DNA from 2 places in the Halomonas sp. DP8Y7-3 genome. Region 2 is predicted to be linked to the other one. Evidence: riboswitches for the same ligand, from Rfam matches in the RefSeq annotation. Region 2 holds a riboswitch; the other holds the start of a gene.

Region 1 (16,770 bases), 130 kb from region 2:
GTACAGTTCGAGGAATATGAAGTGACCCGTCCTCAGGACTCGATCTCCCGCGACACCCATGTAGGGCACGCCTTGTACGTGATGTACCTGGCGGGCCTGGTCACCGGGTTACTAACCCTGCTGATCGCGCTGATCGTGGCCTACGTGTATCGCAAGGATGCCCCGCCGTGGCTTCGGGCCCACTATCACTACCTGATTCGAACCTTCTGGATCGGCCTAGTGTATGGGGCCGCCGCGGCGGTGCTGACGGTTCTGGTCATCGGCCTGGCCTTGCCACCACTGCTGGTCAGTGCCTGGTTCGTGATTCGCTGCATCATCGGCTGGCGCGCGCTACACCGGCGGCTGCCGCCGCCTCGGGTGGACAGCTGGCTGTGGTAGCCATCTGACGCAGCCGAGCCGACACCCGCCAACGCGGGCGCCCCTGCTGCCTCGCGCCTTACCCGCCAGATCAGCCCCTTCTCCTGCCTATTCTCTTGTCCCTGTCTCTTCCCCTTCCCCTTCTCTCCTGCCCTTGCCCCTGCGACATGTATCCGCAGGGATACATTTCTTCGCAATTTTGTCGCCAGAAGACGACACGGAACCTCACTTTTCACCTCCTCTCAAAGGCAGGTAGAACCCATCTATTGCATCTTTACCATCAGACAATAGGCTAGAGTGTGAAGAGCATGGATAGCCGTTTCAGCACAAATATGGGCAAAGTGAGACACGCGACCTGCTGGCTGACCGCCTCTCGACCATCGCCGCAACGGCAGTCGCGGCGATGGTCACGTATCACGGCGATCCGCGGCAGACCGTGATGGCTCCGCGATAGCCGTGACAGGTCCCGACGCCCACTGCCCAACGTCCCACTGGTTCCGCCTGACAGAGCACTGGCAGTTCGGTGCCATCAGGCCGCAAGGAGAGCGAACGTGAACACCCGAGTCATCTGCGGACGGTCGACACCGCCCACTGCCTACCCAGCCGAGTCAGCCCGCGTCAGTGGACGCGGCCGCCCCCACTGGAAGGCCGCTGCATCATGGGCACTGGCCGGCATGTTGGTCAGCGCACCCGCGCTGGCGGTGGATGCCGACAGCCTTTTCGAACAGGTGACCGATCAGGCGAGAACCCTGGCCGAAGCGCCCTACGAAGCGCCAGAGAGTACACTGCCTGACGCCGTGGCCGAGATGGGCTACGACCGCTACCGGCAGATTCGCTACCGCGATGAACAGGCGCTTTGGCGCGATCACGGCAACTTTCAGGTGGAGCTGTTCCATCCCGGCTTTCTCTACGACCAGCCGGTCGATATCCATCTCCTCGAAGATGGTGAGGTGCGCACCCTGCCCTTCGAGCAGCAGCGCTTTCGCTACGACGACGATGCCGCTGAGCTGGCCGAACTGGATCTCAGCGACCAGGGCTATGCCGGATTCCGTCTGCATTACCCCCTCAACCGAGCGAATGTCGACGACGAGTTTGCCGTCTTCCTCGGCGCTTCCTACTTCCGCCTGGTGGGCAGAAACCAGGGCTACGGGCTCTCCGCAAGAGGCTTGGCGATCGATACGGCCATGCCCCAGGGCGAAGAGTTCCCCTCCTTCCGCGAGTTCTGGCTGGTCCAGCCTGAGGCTGACGCCAACCGTATGACGGTTCTGGCGCTGCTGGACAGCCCGTCGCTGGCCGGGGCCTACCGCTTCGAGATTGCGCCTGGCAAGAACACTGTCGTCGACACCGAAGCGCGACTGTTCGCCCGCAGCGATGTCGAAAAGCTCGGAGTCGCGCCGCTGACCAGCATGTTCCTGCATGGCGAAATGGATCGGCAGGAAGAAGATGACTATCGCATCCGCGTGCATGACTCCAGCGGGCTACTGATGGCCACCAGTTCTGGCGAGTGGACCTGGCGCGTGCTCGATAATCCCGCAGACCTGCAGATCTCTGGCTTGCAGGATACCTCTCCCAGGGGCTTCGGCCTGGTCCAGCGTCCGCGCCACTTCGATGCCTATCTGGACATGGAAGCCCGCTACGAGCGCCGCCCAAGTCAGTGGGTACAGCCCGCTGGCGACTGGGGAGAAGGCCACGTGGAATTGATCGAAATTCCGACCGACAGCGAGGCCCACGACAATATCACGGCCTACTGGGTCCCCTCCTCGCCCCTCAAGGCGGGAGAGTCACGCACCTATCGGTATCAGACCTGGACCTTCGCTGACACCCCCATGGAGGAACCCCTGGCGCGGGTCGTCAGGTCACGCCAGGGCTGGGGTGGCATTCCCGGTCAGAGCAATCCCCCCGACGAACAGCTCAGGCAGTTCATCATCGACTTCCGCGGCGGCGAGCTCGAGGGTCTCGATGCGAGCCAGCCGGTCAGCGTGCACCTGACCACGTCCAGTGGCGAGACGACGGAAACCAAGGTGACAGCGCTGCCCGATGGAGACACCTGGCGGGCCAGCTTCAAGCTGCTGCCTGACGGCGAAACGCCGGCAGACCTGCGCCTGACCTTGATGCTGCGCGACCAGCGCCTGAGCGAAACCTGGAACAGCATCTGGAGTCCCCGATGAACGAGCATACCCCGGAAGTCCCCTGGCCCCGGTGGCGCAGAACGCTGGTAGGCATGGCCATTGCCGCCACCACCGCGCTGGGTGTCTGGACCATGTTCAAGATCCTGTACGTCGAGGGCATCACTCCCCTGGAAATGGCCATCCTGGGGCTGTTTGCGATTACCTTCGGTTGGATCACCATGGCCTTCTGGAGCGCCGTAATCGGGTTTGTGCTTCACCTCACTGGGCGTGACCCCTTGAGCCTCAAGCGGCGTGGCCCCGGACCGATGAGGCCCGCCGGCTCTCGCTCTCGCACCGCCCTGGTCATGCCGATCCACAACGAGGACGTGGCCCGGGTCGCGGCTGGGCTCGAGACGACCTGCATGGACCTTGGCGAGCTGCCGGAGGGCATCGACGTCGAGGCCTTCGTGCTCAGCGATAGCACCGACGACGCCGTCGTGGCGGAAGAAAAGGCCGCCATGGCAGCGCTGCAGCAGCGACTCGAGGGCCACTGCCGGCTGCACTATCGCCACCGGGACAGCAACGCAGGACGCAAGGCAGGCAACTTGGGCGACTTCTGCACCCGCTGGGGCAGCCACTACGACTATATGCTGGTGGTCGACGCCGACAGTCTGATGAGCGGTACCACGGTGGTCGAGCTCATCGACGAGATGATGGCCAATCCTCGACTGGGGCTCCTTCAGACGGTGCCCATTCCCGTGCGCCAGCAAAGTCTGTTCGGGCGCTGCAATCAATTCGCTGCCGCGCTCTACTCGCCCATGCTGGCGGCAGGGCTGAGCTTCTGGCACGCCACCGCAGCCAACTATTTTGGCCACAATGCCATCATTCGGGTGGAGGCGTTCACCGACGCCTGCGGCCTTCCCGAGCTCCCCGGCAAGCCGCCTCTGGGTGGCGATATCCTCAGTCATGACTTTGTCGAGGCAGCGCTGTTGCGCCGGGCCGGCTGGCAGGTGCGTATGCGCACCGACCTGGGCGGCAGCTATGAGGAAATGCCCAGCCACATTCTCGACTATGCCAAGCGCGATCGCCGCTGGGTACAGGGCAACCTGCAGCATCTGCGCCTGCTGAATGGCCATGGCCTGCATGTGCTGAGCCGTCTGCACTTCTTCTTCGGCGCGCTGGCCTACCTTTCGTCGCTGGTGTGGCTGGCGATCCTGGTCATCAGTACCATCGATGCGCTGATCAGGGCGCTCGTTCCCACCAACTTCTTCACCGCCAGCTCGCAGTTGTTCCCTGACTGGCCCATCGCTCCGCCCAACCTGATCATTCCCTTGTTGATCGGCACCTTGGGCATGCTGCTGATGCCCAAGGTGCTGGGACTGATACTTGGTCTCATGCGGGATCCAGAGGGCTACGGGGGACGCCCAAAACTGGTCTTGAGCATGCTGGTGGAGACCCTGTTCGCCATGCTGATCGCACCGCTGATGATGGTCTTCCACAGCCGTTTCGTGATCCAGGTGCTGACCGGTCGTACCGTTGCCTGGGACCCGCAATCCCGAGAGGGGCGGGCACTGCCCTGGCGGGAAGCCTTCCGCCATACCTGGCTGTGGTCGCTGATTGGTGCGGTGTGGGCTCTTGTCACCTGGGCCTACACTCCGAGCTTCTTTCTCTGGCTGACGCCCGTCTGGCTCGGCCTGGTGCTGGCGGCTCCGCTGGTGCGCTGGAGCTCCAGCCTGACCATCGGCCGCCGCCTGGCCCGCGCCGGGCTTCTGCTGGTACCCAGTGAGACACGCCCCCCCAGGGTCGTCGCCGATCTACACATCGAGAGTCAGCTACCCTCATCGGGCGCGCCGGCCGCTCCCCCCAGCGAGCGTCCCCGAGACATGCCTGTGCAGTCCTTCCGACGCCCCCATCAATCGGCTGAGGTGCACAGCGACCCTGGCCACCCGATCGACACCCCCACGCCAGATCGTCGCTGATCCATCATAAGCCATCATCAGCGTCGGTGCAGGACGCCGCGGCCGTGACCCTCATGGCCGCGGCGTCATCATTAGGTAGTCTCTCTCGACAACCTCCCTTGACGCCCCCTTCCGATGCTATCCGAAAGTGGTGTCTGGCAAAGCCGCAGGGGCGTGCTAGACTGCGGTCGACTCGCTTGACGGGGTGCCGGTCAATCCGGCTGAGATGGTGCAGGGCCAGCGTGGTGAAGCGGCCCGACAGCACCGATCCCGTGGAACCTGATCCGGGTGCGGTGTGGACTCACACCTTGAACCGGCGTAGGGAATCAGGCGGTGGCACGCCTTCCCTGTGGGGGCCTGCCCTTCCTACCCTCCGTCCTTCTCTGCCCCGCCCACCGGATCCACCATGCCGGAGCTATCATGGGCTATTGCTTCAACGATCTGATCGCTGCCTGCCGCGACGACTGGCGGCGCTATACCGAGCACGACTTCGTTCGTGCACTTGGGCGCGGCGACCTGAATGACGCCAGCTTTCGCCACTATCTGAAGCAGGACTACCTGTTTCTCCTGCAGTTTTCACGCGCCTACGCCCTTGCTGCCTACAAGAGCCAGGACCTGGAGAGCTTGCAGGGGGCCTTCAAGGGGATGCAGACGATCCTCGAGGTCGAACTGGGCCTGCATCTTGCCTACTGCCGAGAATGGGGCATTGACGACAGCGAGCTCAGCCGTCTACCGGAGGCACGTGCCACCCTGGCCTATACCCGCTACGTCCTCGACACCGGCAGTCGTGGTGATCTGCTGGACCTGCACGTTGCCCTGGCGCCCTGCATGGTCGGCTACGCCGACATCGGCCGCTGGCTGGCGGATCATCCCGAGACGCTGCGTGGTGGCGACAATCCCTACGATGCCTGGATCACCATGTACTCAAGCCCTGACTTTCAGGCCTCGGCCGTGCGCGAAAGGCACTGGCTCGACGACCAGCTCAGCCAGGTATCGAGCGCTCGTTTCGACCGGCTGGCGCGCATCTTTAGCGACGCGACCCGTCTCGAGACCGACTTCTGGCAGATGGGACTGGACCTGAGCGACTGACCTTGACGACGCCTTTAGGCGATCGAACTGGGCGATCGACCTGGGTGATCGCGCTCGACAACACAGACAAGCTGACAACAGCAACGCTTGACGGGGTGCCGCAGCCAGCGGCTGAGATCATGCAGCGCATGAGACCCGTTGAACCTGATCTGGGGATACCCCCGATGTTACGGCATCGAGGCGAGGACCAGCGTAGGGATCAAGCGCTCACGGCCACGGCCTCGACGCCCCCTTCTCCCTCGCGACGTGCCATTACCACCATCAGGGCGACGCCACTTGCCCTGCACCGCCGTGAGAGGAAACCACCTATGTCACTCGACCATCCCTCGTCTCATCCAACATCCCGCCATGACGCCCACTTCCTGGCCGAGACGGCCAGGGTCGACCAGGCCGCCGTCACTCCCCTGCCAGGCTCTCGCAAGGTCTATGTAGAGGGCTCCCGCCCCGACCTGCGGGTGCCATTTCGCGAAATCACCCTGTCGCCGACGCGCACTTCAGGCGCCGACGAAGCCAATCCACCGCTACTGGTGTACGACACCTCAGGCCCCTATACCGACCCGGCGGTACAGGTCGATCTGCGCAAGGGACTGGCCGAGTTGCGCAGGCCCTGGATTGAGGAGCGCAACGACACCGAATGGCTCGACGGTCCCACCTCCGAGTACGGCCGCCGGCGTGCCAATGACCCACTGCTGGCACCGCTGCGCTTCGAGCTGACGCGCACACCACGCCGCGCCACCAGGACCGCCGATGGCCGCCCGGGCAACGTCACCCAACTGCATTACGCGCGGCGCGGCATCATCACACCGGAAATGGAGTTCATTGCACTTCGCGAGAATCAACGTCGACAGGCCCTTCAGGACCCTTATCGTGGCAGTGACGAGGTCGAAGCGATACTTGGCCACCAGCACCCCGGTCAGTCGTTCGGAGCCCGTTTGCCGGATGAGATCACCCCCGAGTTCGTGCGCCAGGAAGTGGCCGCCGGACGCGCCATCATCCCGGCCAACATCAATCATCCCGAAGCCGAGCCGATGATCATCGGGCGTAACTTTCTGGTGAAGATCAACGGCAATCTAGGCAACTCTGCGGTGACGTCCTCCATCGAAGAGGAAGTGGACAAGATGACCTGGGGGATTCGCTGGGGGGCGGATACGATCATGGACCTGTCCACTGGACAGAACATCCATGAAACCCGTGAGTGGATCATCCGCAACTCACCGGTGCCGATCGGTACCGTGCCACTCTATCAGGCGCTGGAAAAGGTCAAGGGCGTGGCCGAGGACCTGACCTGGGAGGTCTTTCGCGACACCTTGATCGAGCAGGCGGAACAGGGGGTGGACTATTTCACCATCCACGCCGGTGTGCTTCTTCGCTATGTGCCGCTGACCGCAGGCCGAGTCACCGGCATCGTCTCGCGGGGGGGCTCGATCATGGCCAAGTGGTGCCTCTATCACCACCAGGAAAGCTTCCTCTACACCCACTTCGAGGAGATCTGCGAGATCTGCAAGCAGTATGACGTGGCCTTCTCGCTGGGCGATGGGCTGCGCCCGGGATCCGTGGCAGATGCCAATGACGAAGCTCAGATGGCCGAACTCAAGACCCTGGGCGAGCTGACCCACATTGCCTGGAAGCACGACGTGCAGGTGATGATAGAAGGGCCCGGCCACGTGCCCATGCACCTGATCAAGGAGAACATGGACAAGCAGCTCGAGTACTGCGACGAGGCGCCCTTCTACACCCTGGGCCCGCTGGTCACCGACATCGCTCCCGGCTATGACCACATCACCTCAGGCATCGGCGCGGCGATGATCGGCTGGTACGGCTGCGCCATGCTCTGCTACGTCACCCCCAAGGAGCACCTGGGCCTGCCCGACAAGGACGACGTCAAGACCGGGATCATCACGTACAAGATCGCCGCCCATGCGGCGGATCTGGCCAAGGGGCACCCCGGCGCTCAGCGCCGGGACAATGCGCTGTCCAAGGCACGCTTCGAGTTCCGCTGGGAGGACCAGTTCAACCTGGGCCTGGACCCGGACACGGCCCGCGCCTACCACGACGAGACGCTGCCCAAGGACGCGGCCAAGGTGGCCCACTTCTGCTCCATGTGCGGACCCAAGTTCTGCTCCATGAAGATTAGCCAGGAAGTCCGAGACTATGCCCGCGACAACGGCCTGGACGGCGACAGCGAGGCGGTCATGGCGGGCATGGAGGCGCAGGCACAAGCCTTCCGCCAGCAAGGCGGTGCCCTGTACAAGGAAGTCTGACGCAAGCCGATCACGGCCTCCTTCCCGCCCGCGGCCCCGGGGGCGGGGAGGTGGCTGCCGCAAAGCGAATGCTGCGGCGGAGATTCAGGGCCGCCGGCAGCCTTCACGCTGCACCGCACAAATTGCTACCAAAGTCTAACCTCTTTGCCCTGTCACTTGATGGTCGTCACAAGCTGTGCTGTTCCACCAGCAACTGGCCCTCCCTACCTCCCCAGGACAATTATGAGGCACCGGCCGCGGTGCTAGATTCGCCGCCATCCCCCCCCGTTTACACGCCTTAACAAGGCGTCTTTCTCTGGAGATGGCATGAAAGCCCCGATACTGGTGATCAACTGCGGCTCCTCCTCGATCAAGTTTGCGCTAGTCGATCAGACCCCTGGCGCACCTCGGATATCAGGCATTGCTGAGCGCCTGGGCAGCCACGATGCCTGCCTGAAGCTGGAAGAAGAGCACGGCAACCGGCGTGACATTTCGCTACCTCGAGCCACCCACGCCCTGGCGCTCAAGACCATCCTCGACCACCTGGGTGATCAACGTCCCGTCGGCATCGGGCACCGGGTGGTCCACGGCGGCGAGCGCTTCACCTGCGCCACGCTGCTGGACGACACGGTAGTCCGCACCATTCGCCAGACCGTCAGCCTGGCACCCTTGCATAACCCGGCCAACCTGGATGGCATCACCGCCACCCGACGTCTGTTCGAGCACCTGCCCCAGGTGGCGGTATTCGATACCGCCTTCCACCAGACCCTGCCGGCCCACGCCTACCGCTATGCGATTCCCGAAGACCTGTATCAGCGCCACGGCATCCGGCGCTACGGCTTCCACGGCTCCAGTCACGCCTACGTCAGCGAGCGCCTGGCCGAGGTCAGCGAGCGGGGACACGGAGGTTGGCTGATCGCCCATCTCGGCAATGGCTGCTCCGCAACCGCAGTCTGGGAAGGCGAAAGCCAGGATACCAGCATGGGCATGACGCCCCTGGAGGGGCTGGTGATGGGCACACGCAGTGGCGACGTCGACCCGGGCCTGCACCTCCATCTGGCCCGCCAGCTAGGGATGTCGCTGGAATCGATTGACCTGCTGCTCAACCAGAAGAGCGGCCTTCTCGGCGTATCTGGCCTGACCAATGACATGCGCGAGCTGGAGCAGGCCGCAGGCGCAGGACACCCCGGCGCGACCCTGGCCATCGAGGTGTTCTGCTATCGCCTGGCCAAGACCCTGGCCGGTCTCGCCTGCGCGCTTCCTCGGGTCGATGGCATCGCCTTCACTGGCGGCATAGGAGAAAACTCGTCGCTGATTCGGGCCCGCACGCTGGGCCACCTCAAGGCGCTGGGCGTGCATCTCGATAGCGCTGCCAACAGCGCTCTTGCGCGCGGCAGCGAAGGTGCCATCCATGACGCCAGCGAGTCCGGTTCGCCGGAAATCCGCGTCATTCCCACCGATGAAGAAGGCTATATCGCCAGCCAGACCCGAGCACTGATCACCCGTCTGGCACTGGCCGACAGGTCCGAGGAAGCCGTATGAGCCTGCAACCCCGTACCCTGCTGTTGATCCCGGTGGATGAGGGGGTCGCCCTGACCTCTGCGGCGCTGGGAATGCTGCGCGCACTGGATACCCTGGGCCTGGAGGCAGGCTTCCTGCAGCCATTCAGCCAGGCAGAGGGCATCGATGACGATAGCAACAGCGCCGAAAGGGCTCGCTCGCTGGTCGCCAGCACCCTGGGCATCGGCTCGCCTCGTCCAGTGCCCCGGGAAGACGTGGAGCACTACCTGGGCAGAAATGACAGCGACGGTCTGCTTGAGCTTGCCGTCGAACGCCATTCACGGGTCGCCAAACCGGCGACCGGCAAGCGGCCGGCCTTCATCGTCGTGGAAGGCATTCGCCCCCTGCGCAAGAACGCCTACGCCCTGGATCTCAATGTACGTCTTGCCAGCGCCCTGGACGCCCAGGTGATTCTGGTCGCCGATGGCCAGACGAGCGACCTGAAGGAGCTGGCCAAGAGCCTGGCCTTCCATCGCCAGAGCATCGACGCGGTGGGTTCCAGGCGTACCCTCGGCACCATTCTGATGCGCCTGCCCAGTGACGGCGATGACTCGGCCAGCGATCAGACCCTGGCCTCCGTCAGTGATCGTGAAGCCAGCGCCCACCGCCAGCACTGGCAGGACCAACTGGCCACGGCATCCGAGCAGAGCCTGCCGGTAGTGGCCGCGGTACCCTATCGCGCCGCGCTGACCGCGCCGCGGACCCTGGATGTGGCCCGCGCCCTCGGCGCCAGGATCCTGCATCACGGTGATGCTGATAGACGTCGCGTCGCCCATACCACCCTGGGTGCCCGCAGCGCCGAGCATCTGCTGTATGCATTGCGCCCGGGCGAGCTCATCGTGTCCCCTGGTGATCGCGACGACACCCTGCTGGCTGCTGCCCTCGCCACCATGAACGGGGTGCCCCTGGCGGGCCTCCTGCTAACCCACGGCGAAACCCCCAGCAAGCAGCTGATCGACGTCTGCCAGCCAGCACTATCCTCCGGCCTGCCTGTCCTGTCCGTCGATACCGACAGCTTCACCACGGTAGCCAAACTGACCGACATCCCCGGTGGGATTCCGGTGGATGACCAGGAACGGGCGGAGGCCATCAGCGCCTTTGTGGCGGATCACCTCGATCGAGAATGGCTGCTGGCATTGATGGACGACGAGACCCAGCGCCGACTGTCTCCAGCGGCCTTTCGCCATCAATTGGTCAGCATGGCCCAGCAAAAGCGCCAGCGCATCGTGCTGCCCGAAGGGGATGAGCCACGCACCCTGGAAGCAGCCATCCTGTGCCAACGCCGCGGCATCGCCAACTGCGTCTTGCTGGGTAAGCGCCAGGCCATTGTGGAAGTGGCCAAGGCCCGCGGCCTGGAATTGCCCGATGATCTGCAGATTCTCGACCCCGACAGCGAACGTTGCCGCTTCATCGCCCCCATGGTGGAACGGCGCAAGGGCAAGCTGACCCCCTTGACCGCCGAGGCCCAGCTTCACGATAGTGTGGTTCTGGGCACCATGATGTTGGCGGAAGGCGAGGTCGATGGGTTGGTATCAGGGGCGATACACACCACCGCCAACACCGTTCGACCGGCCTTTCAGCTGATCAAGACCGCCCCCGGATATGCTCAAGTGTCGTCGGTTTTCTTTATGCTGCTGCCCGATCAGGTGGTGGTCTACGGCGACTGCGCGGTCAATCCTGACCCGGACGCCGACGCGCTGGCCGAGATTGCCTTGCAGAGTGCGGCCAGCGCCGAGGCCTTCGGCATCGAGCCCAGGGTCGCCATGATCAGCTATTCCACCGGCGAGTCAGGCACCGGTGCTGACGTTGACAAAGTCCGAGAAGCCACCCGCATCGCCCGCCAGAAAGCCCCACACCTGCCCATCGATGGTCCTCTGCAATATGACGCTGCGGCGATCGCCAGCGTGGCCCGGCAAAAGGCACCGGACTCGCCGGTGGCAGGGCGCGCTACGGTGTTTGTCTTCCCTGACCTCAATACCGGCAACACCACCTACAAGGCGGTCCAGCGCAGTGCCCGGGTGGTCAGCATCGGCCCCATGCTGCAGGGCCTCAACAAGCCGGTAAACGATCTGTCACGGGGCGCCCTGGTCGAAGACATCGTCTACACGATTGCGCTGACGGCGATACAGGCTGGGCAATAGCGGCCCGCCGACGTTTCCCGTCACGTCAATGCCGCCACTGGCGTCCTGATCGCCGCATCTCGGCGCTGATACCACCTAGCCCCGGAGTTGCCGGGGCTAGGTGGTCTGCCACGCCTGCCTCCACGGTCACCACTCGGCGATACCGGTATACAGGCACACCAGCACCAGGCCAAGCAGGAACAGCGTCTCGGCAATCATCAGAATGACCGGTTTCCACCCCACCACGGCCAGCTTCTGAAACGACGTCTTGATCCCCAGCGCGGCAATCGCCGTCACCAGGCACCAGCGCGACAGGTCCGTCATACCCTCCACCATCACCGGGGGTATCACGCCGAGACTATTGATCAGTACCAGCACCACAAACGCAATCAGAAAGCTGGGGAACATGGGGACCTTGGCGCCATCCGCACCGCCTTCCGCCATCCTGGCTCGCCGAAACAGCAGCATGAAGACCATCACCGCCGGCACCAGCATGGCGACCCGCAGCAGCTTGACGAAGGTCGAGATATCGCCCGTTTCGTCCGAGATCATATAGCCGGCACCGACGACCTGGGCCACATCATGTATCGTGCCGCCCAGAAAAATACCCGCCTGGGTGTCGCTCAGCTCCAGCGCTCCCACCAGCAGCGGATACAGCACCATGGCCGCCGTGGATAGCGTGGTCACGCCAACCACCGTCAGGATGGTATTGCGCTCGGCCACCTCGTTACGAGGCATCGCCGCCGACAGCGCCAGCGCTGCCGATGCACCGCAGATGGCGACCGATCCCCCGGTCAGCAGGCCCAGGTCATTGCGCAGGCCAAGCAGCCGCGCCAGCACCCCACCCGCGACGATGGTCAGGATGACCCCGGCCACTACCGTTACCACCGGACCGATGCCAAGCTCGGCCACCTGTTCCAGCGTGATCCGCACGCCCAGCAAGGCCACGCCCAGGCGCAGGATGGTGCGAGCCGCGAACTCGACGCCCAGCAGACAGGGGCCCTGCTCGCTGAGAAAGTGCAGCGTCATGCCGAACAGCAGCGCGTACAGCAGGGTTGGACCACCATAGTGATCAGCGATGAAGGTCGTCGCGAGGGCGATGGTGATACAGATCAGTACGCCGGGCATACGCGCCCTGGCGGGCTCCAGATGCCGCCTCCACCCACTGTCTGGGGCGTCGCTCGGGGCGTGGGTCGTTGGCTGGGACATGACGTGTCCTCTGTTGTCGTTGATATCGCCACGTCGTGGCAGCGTCTTCATGGTGTGAGCAATACGGGGACCGCTGCGGCCGGCACTGCATGCAGCACATGCTGTCCCAGGCGCTGCGGTGGAGTTAGGACCAGCGCCGGGCCTTGCATGAGTCCAGCTAGGCGCCCTGGCGGCGCGCCGTACTCAGGCGACCTGCGTCCTTGCCTGGCGGTCGGCCTTGATCATGTCCGCCGCGCGTTCGGCGATCATGATGGTCGGTGCATTGGTGTTCCCCGACACGATGATGGGCATGATCGAAGCGTCGACGACCCTGATCCCCTGGAGCCCATGCACCTTCAAGCGATCATCCACCACCGCCAGTGGGTCGTTGCCCATCTTGCAGGTGCCCGCCGGGTGGTAGATGGTCTGGCTATAGCGGCGAGCGGCGTCCAGCAACTGCTCATCGCTTTGATAGGCACGTCCGGGCACGTACTCGTCAGTAATCACATCGGCGAGGGGAGCCTGCTCGGCGATACGCCGGGCGACCTTGATGGCGTCTACTGCCACTCGGCAGTCCTCATCGGTGCTGAGGTAGTTGGGCTGAATGGAGGGATAGACCGCCGGGTCCGGACTGGTGATACGGATGCGTCCGCGACTCGTCGGCCTGAGCTGACACACCGATGAGGTGAAGGCCGAGAACGGATGCACCCCTTCCGCCGGCTTGTCGGCGGACAGCGGCTGCATATGAAACTGGATGTCAGGGCGGTCCAGCCCTTCCCGCGACTGGGTGAAAATGCACACCTGACTGGCGGCCAGGGTCAGCGGCCCGGTGCGGGTCAGCGCATACTGGGTGCCCACCGCCAGCTTCTTGAGTGGATGGCGCACCTCATCATTGAGGGTTCGGCAACGCGTCTTGAACACCAGGCGAATCTGCAGATGGTCCTGCAGATTCTCCCCCACACCAGGCAACTGGTGAAGGCAGTCGACGCCGACATCGGCCAAGTGCTGTGGGTCACCGATACCCGAGCACTGCAGGATCTGCGGCGAGCCTATGGCACCCGACGACAGCAGCACCTCAAGAGTGGCGCTGGCCCGACGAAGCACATTACCCTGGCGGTACTCGACGCCGACCACCCGCTTTCCTTCCAGCAGCAGGCGCTGGCAATGGGCCCGTTTGACCAGGGTCAGGTTGGGGCGCTTCAACGCGGGGCGCAGGAATGCCTTGGCCGTGGAGCAGCGAAAGCCCTTGTACGATGTCTGCTGGAAGTAGCCGACTCCTTCCTGGGTCTCGCCATTGACGTCTTGATTCTCGGGGATACCCGCCGCCTTGGCGGCCTCGATAAAGCGCTCGGCGATCTCGCGACGCAGTCGCAGGTCTGACACCTTGAGCGGCCCATCGGTGCCATGAAAGGCATTGGCCCCGCGCTCCTGGCACTCGGACTTCTTGAAATAGGGCAGCACCGAGGCGTAATCCCACCCCTGGTTGCCCATGGCCGCCCAGTCGTCATAGTCCTGACGCTGCCCTCTTATATAGAGAAGACCGTTCAACGAGCTCGATCCCCCCAGGACCTTGCCCCTGGGCCACTGCAGCCGCCGACCATCGATGCCGTCATCCGGGTCCGTCAGGTAGCACCAGTCGGTCGCCGGGTTGTGCATGGTCTTGAAGTAGCCTACCGGCACGTGAATCCAAGGGTTCCAGTCCGATCCCCCTGCCTCCAGCAGCAGTACGGAAACCTCCGGGTCTTCGCTGAGACGGTTCGCCAGTACGCAGCCGGCGGAACCAGCTCCCACGACGATGTAGTCGAAGACGTCTGACGATGGTGTTGTCGTTGTCATGGCTCTCACTCAAACGAGACGTTTTGTCTCAAAACATCGTAGACCCATTTCTAAAAATATCAACATCGAGACAAATAGAATCAATTTTATTGCCAACACCCAAAAGGCGATCTATGGTGTGGTCAAGGCCGAAAAACGGCCCGGAGGCATTGCCCCGCCATGGCCTGCCTCCTTCTGCATCCCGACACCAACCACAACATTGGGAGCAACACATGAGTTCACGCCTTCTCCCCTCACGTCTGTCTCGCCGTGACTTCCTCAACATCTCCGGTCGCTTCGGCATGACGTCTACCCTATTGGCCGCCAGCGGCCTCGGCGCGGGCCTGACCGCATCGAGTCTTGCCCGCGCCGCGGAGTCCGAGCAGCAGCGCCGCTACGCCAGCGAGCCAAAGTTCCAGCTACGCTTCGGCGCCTCCGGCTTCAATGAGCGCAACCTGGATATTCAGAAATCCGGTCAGCTGTTCTTTGCCCGGGACCTCGAGGAGCGTACCGACGGCGCTATTCGCGTCGAATTCATGGGGTCCAACGAGGTCTGCAACCAGCTCGACTGTGTCAGCAAGGCACAGCAGGGCATCGTCGACATCTTCTCGGCATCGACCCAGAATTCCGCCGGCGGCGCGCCCTACCTGAACGTGCTGGACTTCGCCTACATGTTCCCGAGCGTCGCCTCGATGTTCCATTTCTTCTACGACCACCGCAGCGAGGCCCTGCTGCGCGAACCGATGCGCCAGCGCCACAACCTGCAGTTCCTGTTCACACACTGCGACCTGCGCGGACTGATGATGGGCCAGAGCTGGGCGGACCGTCCGCTGGTCGACAGCCTGGAAGTGCTGCAAGGCACCAAGAACCGGGTGACAGGCACTCAGCTCGGGCGTATCGCCATGGAACAGCTTGGTCTCAATCCGGTTCCAGTGGCCTGGGAAGAGACCCTGGACGGACTGCGGCAGGGACTGCTGGATGGGGCGGAAACCTGGATGAGTGCGGTGGCCTACGCGGGCATGGCGCCAGTGGTCTCCCAAGCGGTCGACCTGCGCTTCTTTGCGGGCACCGAGCATACCGCCATGAATCTGTCCAAGTTCGAAAGCCTCGGCGCAGAACTTCAGCAGCAAGTGATGGAATCTGCCTATACCGCGCAGATCTTTACCCAGGGCATGAACGAGGCCGGTCGCTACCAGATTGTCGGCGCCAGTGAACACCCTGCCGCGGGCACCGTCTTTGCAGAAAACAATGTGAGAGTCGCGCCGCTATCCGATGAGATTCGCGCCCAGGCCGAGCAGCTATGTGCGCCGGAGTTCAACCCGGGCCCCTGGGAGCAATGGCGTGAGCGCTTGAATGGCTGGGCGGGCGACATCGATATCTACCAGGAGATTCACACCATTGCTCGCGAAATCCCCCGCGATATGGCGGCTGTCAATGTAGCGCCGAAGCGCTGGTGGAGGGCGTAATGACCGATCACAAGGCCACCGCGGCTGAGGCGACGTCGTCTGACGTCGCCAACAGCTCGACTCCCGCCTGGCTGCTGCCTCTGAAGTGGATCGATGCCAACCTGGAGAAGGTCATCATTCTGGTGTCCTACAGCGGAATGGCAGGCATCATCTTCGTCGAGGTCATCCGCCGCTTCTTCTTCAGCCTGCAAGCCCCCTGGAGTACCAGTATTCCGGTGCTGCTGTTCCTGTGGCTGACCTGGTTCGGCGCGTCGCTCAACGTCAAGCAGCGTACCCACCTCTCGCTCAACGAGATTCGCATGCGCCTGCCCTACTCAGGCCAGTTCGCCTGTCAGGTCCTCGATGCGGTGCTGTGGATCGCCTTCGGCGCCCTGGTCATCCATTTCACCGTCATCCAGGTGCAATTGGCGCACATGAACTTCGCCATCGTGCCCGGCACCGACAATGTCATGCAGTGGTGGTTCTACCTGGCCACGCCGCTGGCCTGGGTGCTGATCATCTACCGCGTCCTCCAGAATCTGGCGACCGACGTCGCACGTTTCCGCCGAGGCGAACCTTTCAACCTGCAACCGTCCATCATGGACTAGGAGAAGCGTGATGACTGACGGCATGCTTATTGGCCTGGTCACGGCGGGCTGTACCACGATCTTTCTGCTGGGGGTCCCGATCTTCCTGGTGATCGGACTGTGGGTGGTCGGCACCAGCCTGATCATCGACTTCACCCTCGCCAACATCGGCGTCACCCTGTTCCAGGGGCTCAGCTTCTTCGGGCTGTTGGCGCTTCCCTTGTTTATCCTTACCGGCGACCTGATCAATGCCGCGGGCATTGCCAAGCGGCTGTCCGACTTTGCCTACTCGGTACTGGGTTG
Region 2 (7,090 bases):
GCGTGCTCAAGCTGTTCCCGGCAACTGCCATGGACCTGGGGCATGGCCCGCAGGCTGAGCGCATCCTGCAGGTGGTGGCCCTGACACTGCTGCAGGTGCTGGCTGTCGGCCAGCAGTCGCCGCAAGTTGGCGCCACTGCGCACCACGCCAGGCTGACCCTTCAGCGCCAGCACCTCAGGCGCGAAGGCAGCCTGCTGGCCTGACAGCGCCTCGAAACTGGCAGCGCCGATGGCGTCGGCCCAGTCGGCCAGCACATGGGCATCGTCCAGGGCGATACAGGCAAGCCCTGTCATCGCGGCGGTGCCATTGACCAGACTGAGCCCATCCTTGGGACCCAGCACGACGGGCGTCAGCGCATGCTGAGCGAACACGTCGCTGGCGGGGCGTCGTTCACCGGCATGGTCGACCTCACCGACGCCTAGCAAGGCCAGACCAATATGGGCCATGTGTGTGAGGTAGCCCACGGACCCCCGGCCTGGCACCACCGGGGTGATGCCCATATTAAGAAATGCCAGCAGTCCCTGGACGATGCCCGGGCTGATGCCCGAATGCCCATGGCTCCAGTTGATGACCGCGCAGCACATGATGGCACGGACCTGTTCGACCCGCAGGGGAGCTCCGACTCCGCAGGCATGGCTCATCAGGGTATTGCGCGACAGGTCACTCAGTTGCTGGCGATCCAGCACCACGTCACACAGCGCTCCCAGGCCGGTGTTGATGCCATAGTAGGGAGTGCTGGCATCCGCCATCTGCTCGACCACCTGGCGGGCCCGCTCGATGCGTGCCCAGCGACCCTCATCCAGCGTCAGCTCGCTTCCATGGCGTGCGACGGCGATGACCTCCAGCCAGCCGGGGGCTGCATCTGAGATGACGACCTGGTTACTCATTCACGCCTCCCGTCACCGGCTGAGAGACTTCGGCCGGCTGCTTAGCAGCACCCTGGGGGGAGCGAGTCATGAAGGTTCGTACGGCGCTAATCAATATCAGCACGAACAGGAAGACCACGGTAAAACCTCCCGCTGCGGCAAGATACTTGATGCCATCGACGCCTTGGGCGCCCCCGCCGAAGGCCACCATCACATAGGCGATAGCCGCGATCGACAGGCCCCACAGAATCTTCTGCTGCTTGGGCGACTCCTCTTCTGCGGACATGTTGCTGGTGCAGATGGTCGCGATGGTCGATGACATGGAGTCTGCCGCCGTTGCAAACGAAATGACCAGGGTGAAAATCGCCAGCGGTACCAGCAGGCTGGCCATGGGCAGGTGCTGGAGGAAGCCCCAGAGTCCGGATACGGCGCCGCTGTCATTGATGATGCTGATCAGATCCAGCGTTCCATCCATCTGCCATTTGAGGGCGGACCCACCCCAGATGGCAAACCAGACCAGGCCGAAGACCGAGGGCAGAATCCAGTTGATGATGAGGAACTCCCTGAGCGTTCTGCCGTAGGAGATACGGGCCAGAAACAGTCCCATAAGGGGGGCGTAGGCGATCCAGATCGACCAGTCATACATCGTCCACCAGGTGACCAGCGCTTCGCCACCAGACTCCTTGGTATCGAATGCCCAAAGAAAGAAGTTGTCTGCCCAGTAGCCGAGGCTTGTCACCGACAGGCTCAGAATATAGTTGAGGGGCCCGACAATGATCAGAATCGCGACGAAGGCATAGAAGATATAGGCGTTGATCGATGACAGCACGCGGATGCCGCGTTTCAATCCCGAGACAGCGGAGGTGATGAAGATCGCCGAGATGGCAATCGTCAGCACCAGCCAGGTCATGGCGTTGGATTCGATGCCGTACTGTGCCTCGATGCCTGAGCTGATCAATGCCAGACCTGCGCCAAGAGAAGAGGCCAGGCCGAGCGCGATGGCCAGAACGGAAATGATATCGATCAGGGACCTTACCCAGATCTTGCTGCCATGCCTGCCCAGTACGGGGCTGACGGTTGAGGCGATCGAGAAGCGTTCACTGCGGTTAAAGTGCATGTAGCCGATCATCAGCCCCACGATGGAATAAAGTGCGTAGGGAATGAATGACCAGTTGTGGAAGCTTCTTGCCAAGGCAAAGATGGCGGCCTCGCCACTGCCGGGAGCGAAGCTCTGGTGACTGATTTCGCCGTAGATGTTACCTAGATAGATGATCGGTTCATTGACGGAGTAAGTGACGACCCCCGTGGCAATCCCCCCCGTCAGCGCCATGGCGAAGGTGGCAGCGAAGGAAAAGGTAGGCGTTGCATCCTTGCCACCCAGCCGAATATCACCGGCCCGGGAGAAGAAGATGAAGCCCGACACCACCAGGGCCGTTATGGCAATCAGCTGATACAGCCAGCCAAAGTCAGACAGGGAGATGTAGAAGACCCCTTTGGCAACATCGACCAGCATGCCGTTGTTGATGAGGCCAGTGGCCACGGCCACCATGATGATGGAAAAGGTGGGTATGAAGACGGCTTTTCTTAGCGGCCTTCTGCTGGAGGCGGACATATTCTTGTTCTCCACGGGTGATGGCGTTACCAGGTGGCGCAGTGGATCAGCATTGTCGGGTGTTGTCATCGGCCGATCTCACAGGTGCGTGTGGCAGGCTTAGGGAAACGCTGCACCGATGCCTGAGCGGAGGTGCTCAGCGCTTCCTTGGCGAACCGCTGATGCGGTCCGTCAATCCGTCATAATGTATATACAATAAAGATCGAAAAGGCTAGAGCCGAGTGAGCTGGCGATCACGTCAGCTCCCTTTCATGATGAAAGATAGATCACTCTTATATTAATTTATTTTTGATAAACAATACGTTGAATATCCTTCTAAGCGTCGATCCGATAATGGGTAGTACCAAAGTAGGGGGTGGTAACAAGGTAGACGAGAGGGGCAGGATAGAGGGGGAGAATGGGCGAGAGTCACAGCGGGAAGGCAAGCAAAGCCCAAGGCCGTGCAGGTCGAAAGACGTCGCTTAAATGTGTATACATTTGATTGGTGAAGGGGCCGGGGCGCGATAGGGTTGTCGCGGCGTGTGCCAGGATGGCAAATCAGGGTAGGCCCTTTCACCTGCTTGATACCCGCTGTCTTGTTCCGGGCAAGGTGATGGGCTAAGGTCGAGATCGCATGACACGGGGTGTCCTGGCTGAGCCAGGGCTGAGAAATACCCGTCGAACCTGATCCAGTTCATACCGGCGAAGGGATGTCAGCGCAGTCGTCTGTCCCTGGCTCGACGTGCGTTCCCCGCCTCGACCAAGGACTCATCGCATGACCCCTCCCGATACCTCTCCTGTTGTCGCCCCCATTGCGCCTGATATCTCCGCTCAAATTGTGCTGATTACCGGCGCAGGACGTGGTCTGGGCGCTCACCTGGCACGCGCCTTCCTGCGAGAAGGCGCTCGCGTGGTGGTCAACTACCGCCGCAGCGAAGAAGGCGCCCGGGCGCTGGTCGCTGATTACCCGGAACACGCCTTGGCCGTCGCTGCGGATGTGTGCGATCGGGATGGCGTGGAGGCCATGTTGGCGAGGGCCAGTGAGCGCTTCGGTGGGCCTGTGACTACCGTGGTCAACAATGCGCTGCCGGACTTTGCATTCAATGGGGACGCACGGCCTGGGCCTGACTCGCTGAGCTGGGAGCATCTGGACCATCAACTTCAGGGTGTGGTGCGTGGTGCGCTCAACACGGTGCAGGCAGCGCTTCCCGGCATGCGCGAGGCGGGTGTCGGGCGTGTCATCAATATCGGTACCAACCTGTTCCAGAACCCGGTGGTGCCGTATCACGACTACACCGCGGCCAAGGCGGCGCTGCTGTCGCTGACGCGTACGCTGGCGCAGGATCTCGGCCCAGACAATATCAGCGTCAATATGGTGTCCGGAGGCTTGCTGCGCACGACGGACGCTTCCAAGGCCACACCAGACGCGGTGTTTGACCTCATCGCCGCCAACACACCGCTGCGACGGGTGACCACCCCGCAAGAGTTTGCAGACGCGGTACTGCTGTTGGCTTCTCCGTGGGCCAGGGCCATCACCGGGCAGAATCTGATTGTCGATGGCGGACTGGTGAAAGGCTGATGACCTCCATGCACTTGAATCTCTTCATCCTGGGCTGCGGTCATCACAAGGCGGCCTGGCGACACCCTGATTCCAGCGTCGAGCGATTGGCGGATATCGCCTACTACGAAGAGCTGGCCAAGCTTGCCGAACGCGGTCGCCTGGACGCGGTTTTCTTTGCCGATGGCCATGCCGCGGGCAATGTCGCAGACGGTCCGCTGTGGACCCTGGAGCCGCTGACAATGCTGGCCGCGATGGCGCGTGCCACACAGCATATCGGCCTGATCTCGACCGTCTCCAGCACCTTCTATACGCCCTTTCATGCGGCTCGCATGCTGGCATCGCTGGACCATATCTCGGGCGGACGGCTTGGGTGGAATCTGGTGACGTCAATGTTCGACAGCGAGGCGCGCAATCATGGCCTGGAAGGCATGCCGGGCCACGCGCAGCGCTACGCTAGAGCGGAAGAGTTTGCCAATACCGTGCTGGCGCTGTGGGACTCCTGGAGCGATGGCGCGCTGCTGCGAGATCGCCACGGCGATTATGCGGATGCTGGTCTAGTGCAACCGATTCATCACCGCGGCGAGCATTTTCTGGTCGATGGCCCCTTGACGGTGCCGCGCTCGCCACAGGGCCATCCCGTGCTATTTCAGGCCGGGGCATCAGCACAGGGGCGTGACCTGGCGGCACGCTATGCCGAAGCCATTTACGCGGTGGCCTACGACCTGCCATCGGCCCAGGCTTACTGCGCTGACCTCAAGGCGAGGGTGAAAGCCGCAGGCCGTCCAAGGGTGGCGATCATGCCGGGGCTTGTGACCTACGTCGGGTCTACCGAGGAAGAGGCCCGACGCAAGCAGCGTGAACTCGACGAGTTGCTGCCGGTAGAGGCCTCGCGGCGACAGTTGAGCCAGTTTATCGGCCAGGACGTCAGTCACTGGGAGCTGGATGCGCCCGTGCCCGCGCTGCCGCCGCAGGAGGCTTTTACGGGTCCGAAAGGACGCTATGCCACCATCCTGCGCATTATCGAGAGTGAACGGCCAACCCTGAGACAGCTAATGGGGCGGCTCGCCGCCGGAGGTGGGCACTGCACGATGGTCGGCACGCCGGAGGGAATTGCCGATGAGATGCAGCGCTGGGTCGAACAGGGTGGGGCTGATGGCTTTAACCTGATGCCACCCTCACTGCCTCACGGCATCGAGGACTTCGTCGAGCAGGTCGTGCCGGAATTGCAGCGACGTGGGGTCTTCCGCCGGGAATATGAGGGCAAGACGCTGCGCGACCATCTTGGATTGTCACGCCCCAGCTGCTGAGCTGGCGTCTTGTTCACACTGCTGCTAGGCACGACAGCCTCTACAGACATCCGCCATAACAGCGGGGGAGCTCGCCCCGCCGTTATGGTGTCGGTTCAGTGGCGTCGGTTTGATTGCCTTAGGGAAACACTGCATAAATTACTGCGCTCGATATCTCGGCTGCTGGCGGTGCTCAAGATCCTCATTTAACCGCATGTAAACTCCGGTCTTTCCGCTCCGGCAGCTACCGACCTGTCATCGCTCGAAACATTTATTCAGCGTTTCCTTAGTTCTGGAAGCGTCTCACCAGGCCGCTCATTCGGTCGAAGTCGTAGCTCTCCCGAGATGGCATCAGCTTCATCAGGACGAGAGATACCAGCACCGGAACAAAGGCAGCCAGCAGGAAGGATTCCAGTAGCGTCGCGGTGCCACCGTTAGGCGAGGGGAACATCCACAGTCCGGCCAGCAGACCTGCTGCGGTACTGATCACTGCATTGCGACCGTGATAGCGGCGGTTGAACAGGCCGAAAAACACCGGAAAGGCTGCGGCAGAGCACAGCAGGTCTGCCAGCAGGAACAGGTAGAGGACGCTGTAGCCCTGCGCAGCGACCCACGTCACTGGTACTGCAGCGACGACGATGAGCCAGCGCGCCATTCTCATCAAGGCCGCCTCACTGGCCTGGGGCAGCAGCCTGTGCATGTCGACGGCGATAATGCTGGAGGTGGCATTGATCGTTGTGTCGGCGCTACTCATTACCAGCGCAAGGCCAAGAGGAATCAGGGCCAAGGCAAACCACAGAGGCACGTCGGACAACAATACGCTGAACAGAGCGACGGAGCCGTCTCCCTCAAGTCCCAGGCCGATGAACGCCAGACCGAACAGACCCATGAGCACGATGACCGGGAAGTTGAAGAGTCCCGCGATCCAGAAGCCACGCCTGAGCACGCGAGTATCCCGGGCCGCATAGATCCTCTGCCAGGTTCCTTGGTAGAACAGACCCGTCAGCATCACCGCGAGAAAGAAGGTCAGGCCAGCGCGCAGGCCGCCAGCATCGGTGATATCCAGCAGTTGCGGAGCACGCTCGCGCAGCCCCTCGAGCGTCGGCGCAACGCCACCCGCCGCCTGCCAGCCAAACATGAGCAAGAGAGCCAGCAGTGGCAGGATCACCAGCATCTGCACCTTGTCAGTGAAGATGGTGGTGCGCAGGCCGCCGTAAAAGGTGTAGAGCAGGGTAGCGACCATCACCACGCTGGCGGTCAGCCAGAGGGGGATGGGGGCCAGCAGGGTCACCATATGGGCGATGGCGGTCAGCCCTGCAGCCAGAGAGATAAACAGGTAGAACAGCATAATCGCCAGGGTGAACGCATACATCGTGCGGCCGTAGCGGTGGATCACGAACTCGGTCAGGCCGTGGCCTTCGGGAATCAGCTCCCGCATGCGTCGACCAAGAGGAATCATCACCAGGCGAGGCACCATGGAGCCGAGCGCGTAGCCAATGACCGCCGCGATACCGCCCCAGGTGGCAGCCTGGGCCGGTCCAAACAGGATCCAGGTGCCCAGTGTGGTGGCAATCAACGTCAGCACCGTGGCACGAGTGTTCTGACTGTTACGTGCGGAGATGTAGTCATCAAGGCCGCCCCGACGGCGTCGGGCGTAGAGCAGGCCTGGAATGGCAAAGATGGCAGCGCACAGCAGCAGCCACAGCGCCGTCCAGAGAGGGTCGAGCATCATCGAGAGAAACCTCTTTCTTATCGTTGTCCGCAGGGACCAGTGGACATCGGGACG

What was found. A riboswitch is a leader RNA that binds a small molecule or an ion and turns the genes downstream of it on or off. The one in region 2 is predicted to bind thiamine pyrophosphate.
Region 1: linked by a shared signal. The riboswitch ahead of thiC (phosphomethylpyrimidine synthase ThiC) and the one ahead of KUV86_RS05185 (3-oxoacyl-ACP reductase) in region 2 are both predicted to bind thiamine pyrophosphate.

What each region holds. Positions count from the first base shown of each region.
Region 1 covers NZ_JAHVIO010000003.1:525,623-542,392, reverse strand. The annotation lists gene KUV86_RS04645 (lysophospholipid acyltransferase family protein) at 1-25, shown strand, start outside; gene KUV86_RS04640 (hypothetical protein) at 22-378, shown strand; gene KUV86_RS04635 (glucan biosynthesis protein) at 909-2,525, shown strand; gene mdoH (glucans biosynthesis glucosyltransferase MdoH) at 2,522-4,444, shown strand; TPP riboswitch at 4,615-4,766, shown strand; gene tenA (thiaminase II) at 4,844-5,512, shown strand; TPP riboswitch at 5,594-5,728, shown strand; gene thiC (phosphomethylpyrimidine synthase ThiC) at 5,821-7,773, shown strand; gene KUV86_RS04615 (acetate/propionate family kinase) at 8,080-9,294, shown strand; gene pta (phosphate acetyltransferase) at 9,291-11,453, shown strand; gene KUV86_RS04605 (YeiH family protein) at 11,580-12,641, opposite strand; gene KUV86_RS04600 (GMC family oxidoreductase) at 12,825-14,456, opposite strand; gene KUV86_RS04595 (TRAP transporter substrate-binding protein) at 14,669-15,901, shown strand; gene KUV86_RS04590 (TRAP transporter small permease) at 15,901-16,488, shown strand; gene KUV86_RS04585 (TRAP transporter large permease) at 16,499-16,770, shown strand, end outside.
Region 2 covers NZ_JAHVIO010000003.1:655,903-662,992, forward strand. The annotation lists gene hutH (histidine ammonia-lyase) at 1-887, opposite strand, end outside; gene KUV86_RS05180 (BCCT family transporter) at 880-2,547, opposite strand; TPP riboswitch at 3,088-3,185, shown strand; gene KUV86_RS05185 (3-oxoacyl-ACP reductase) at 3,233-4,036, shown strand; gene KUV86_RS05190 (LLM class flavin-dependent oxidoreductase) at 4,036-5,325, shown strand; gene KUV86_RS05195 (sodium:solute symporter family protein) at 5,591-7,036, opposite strand.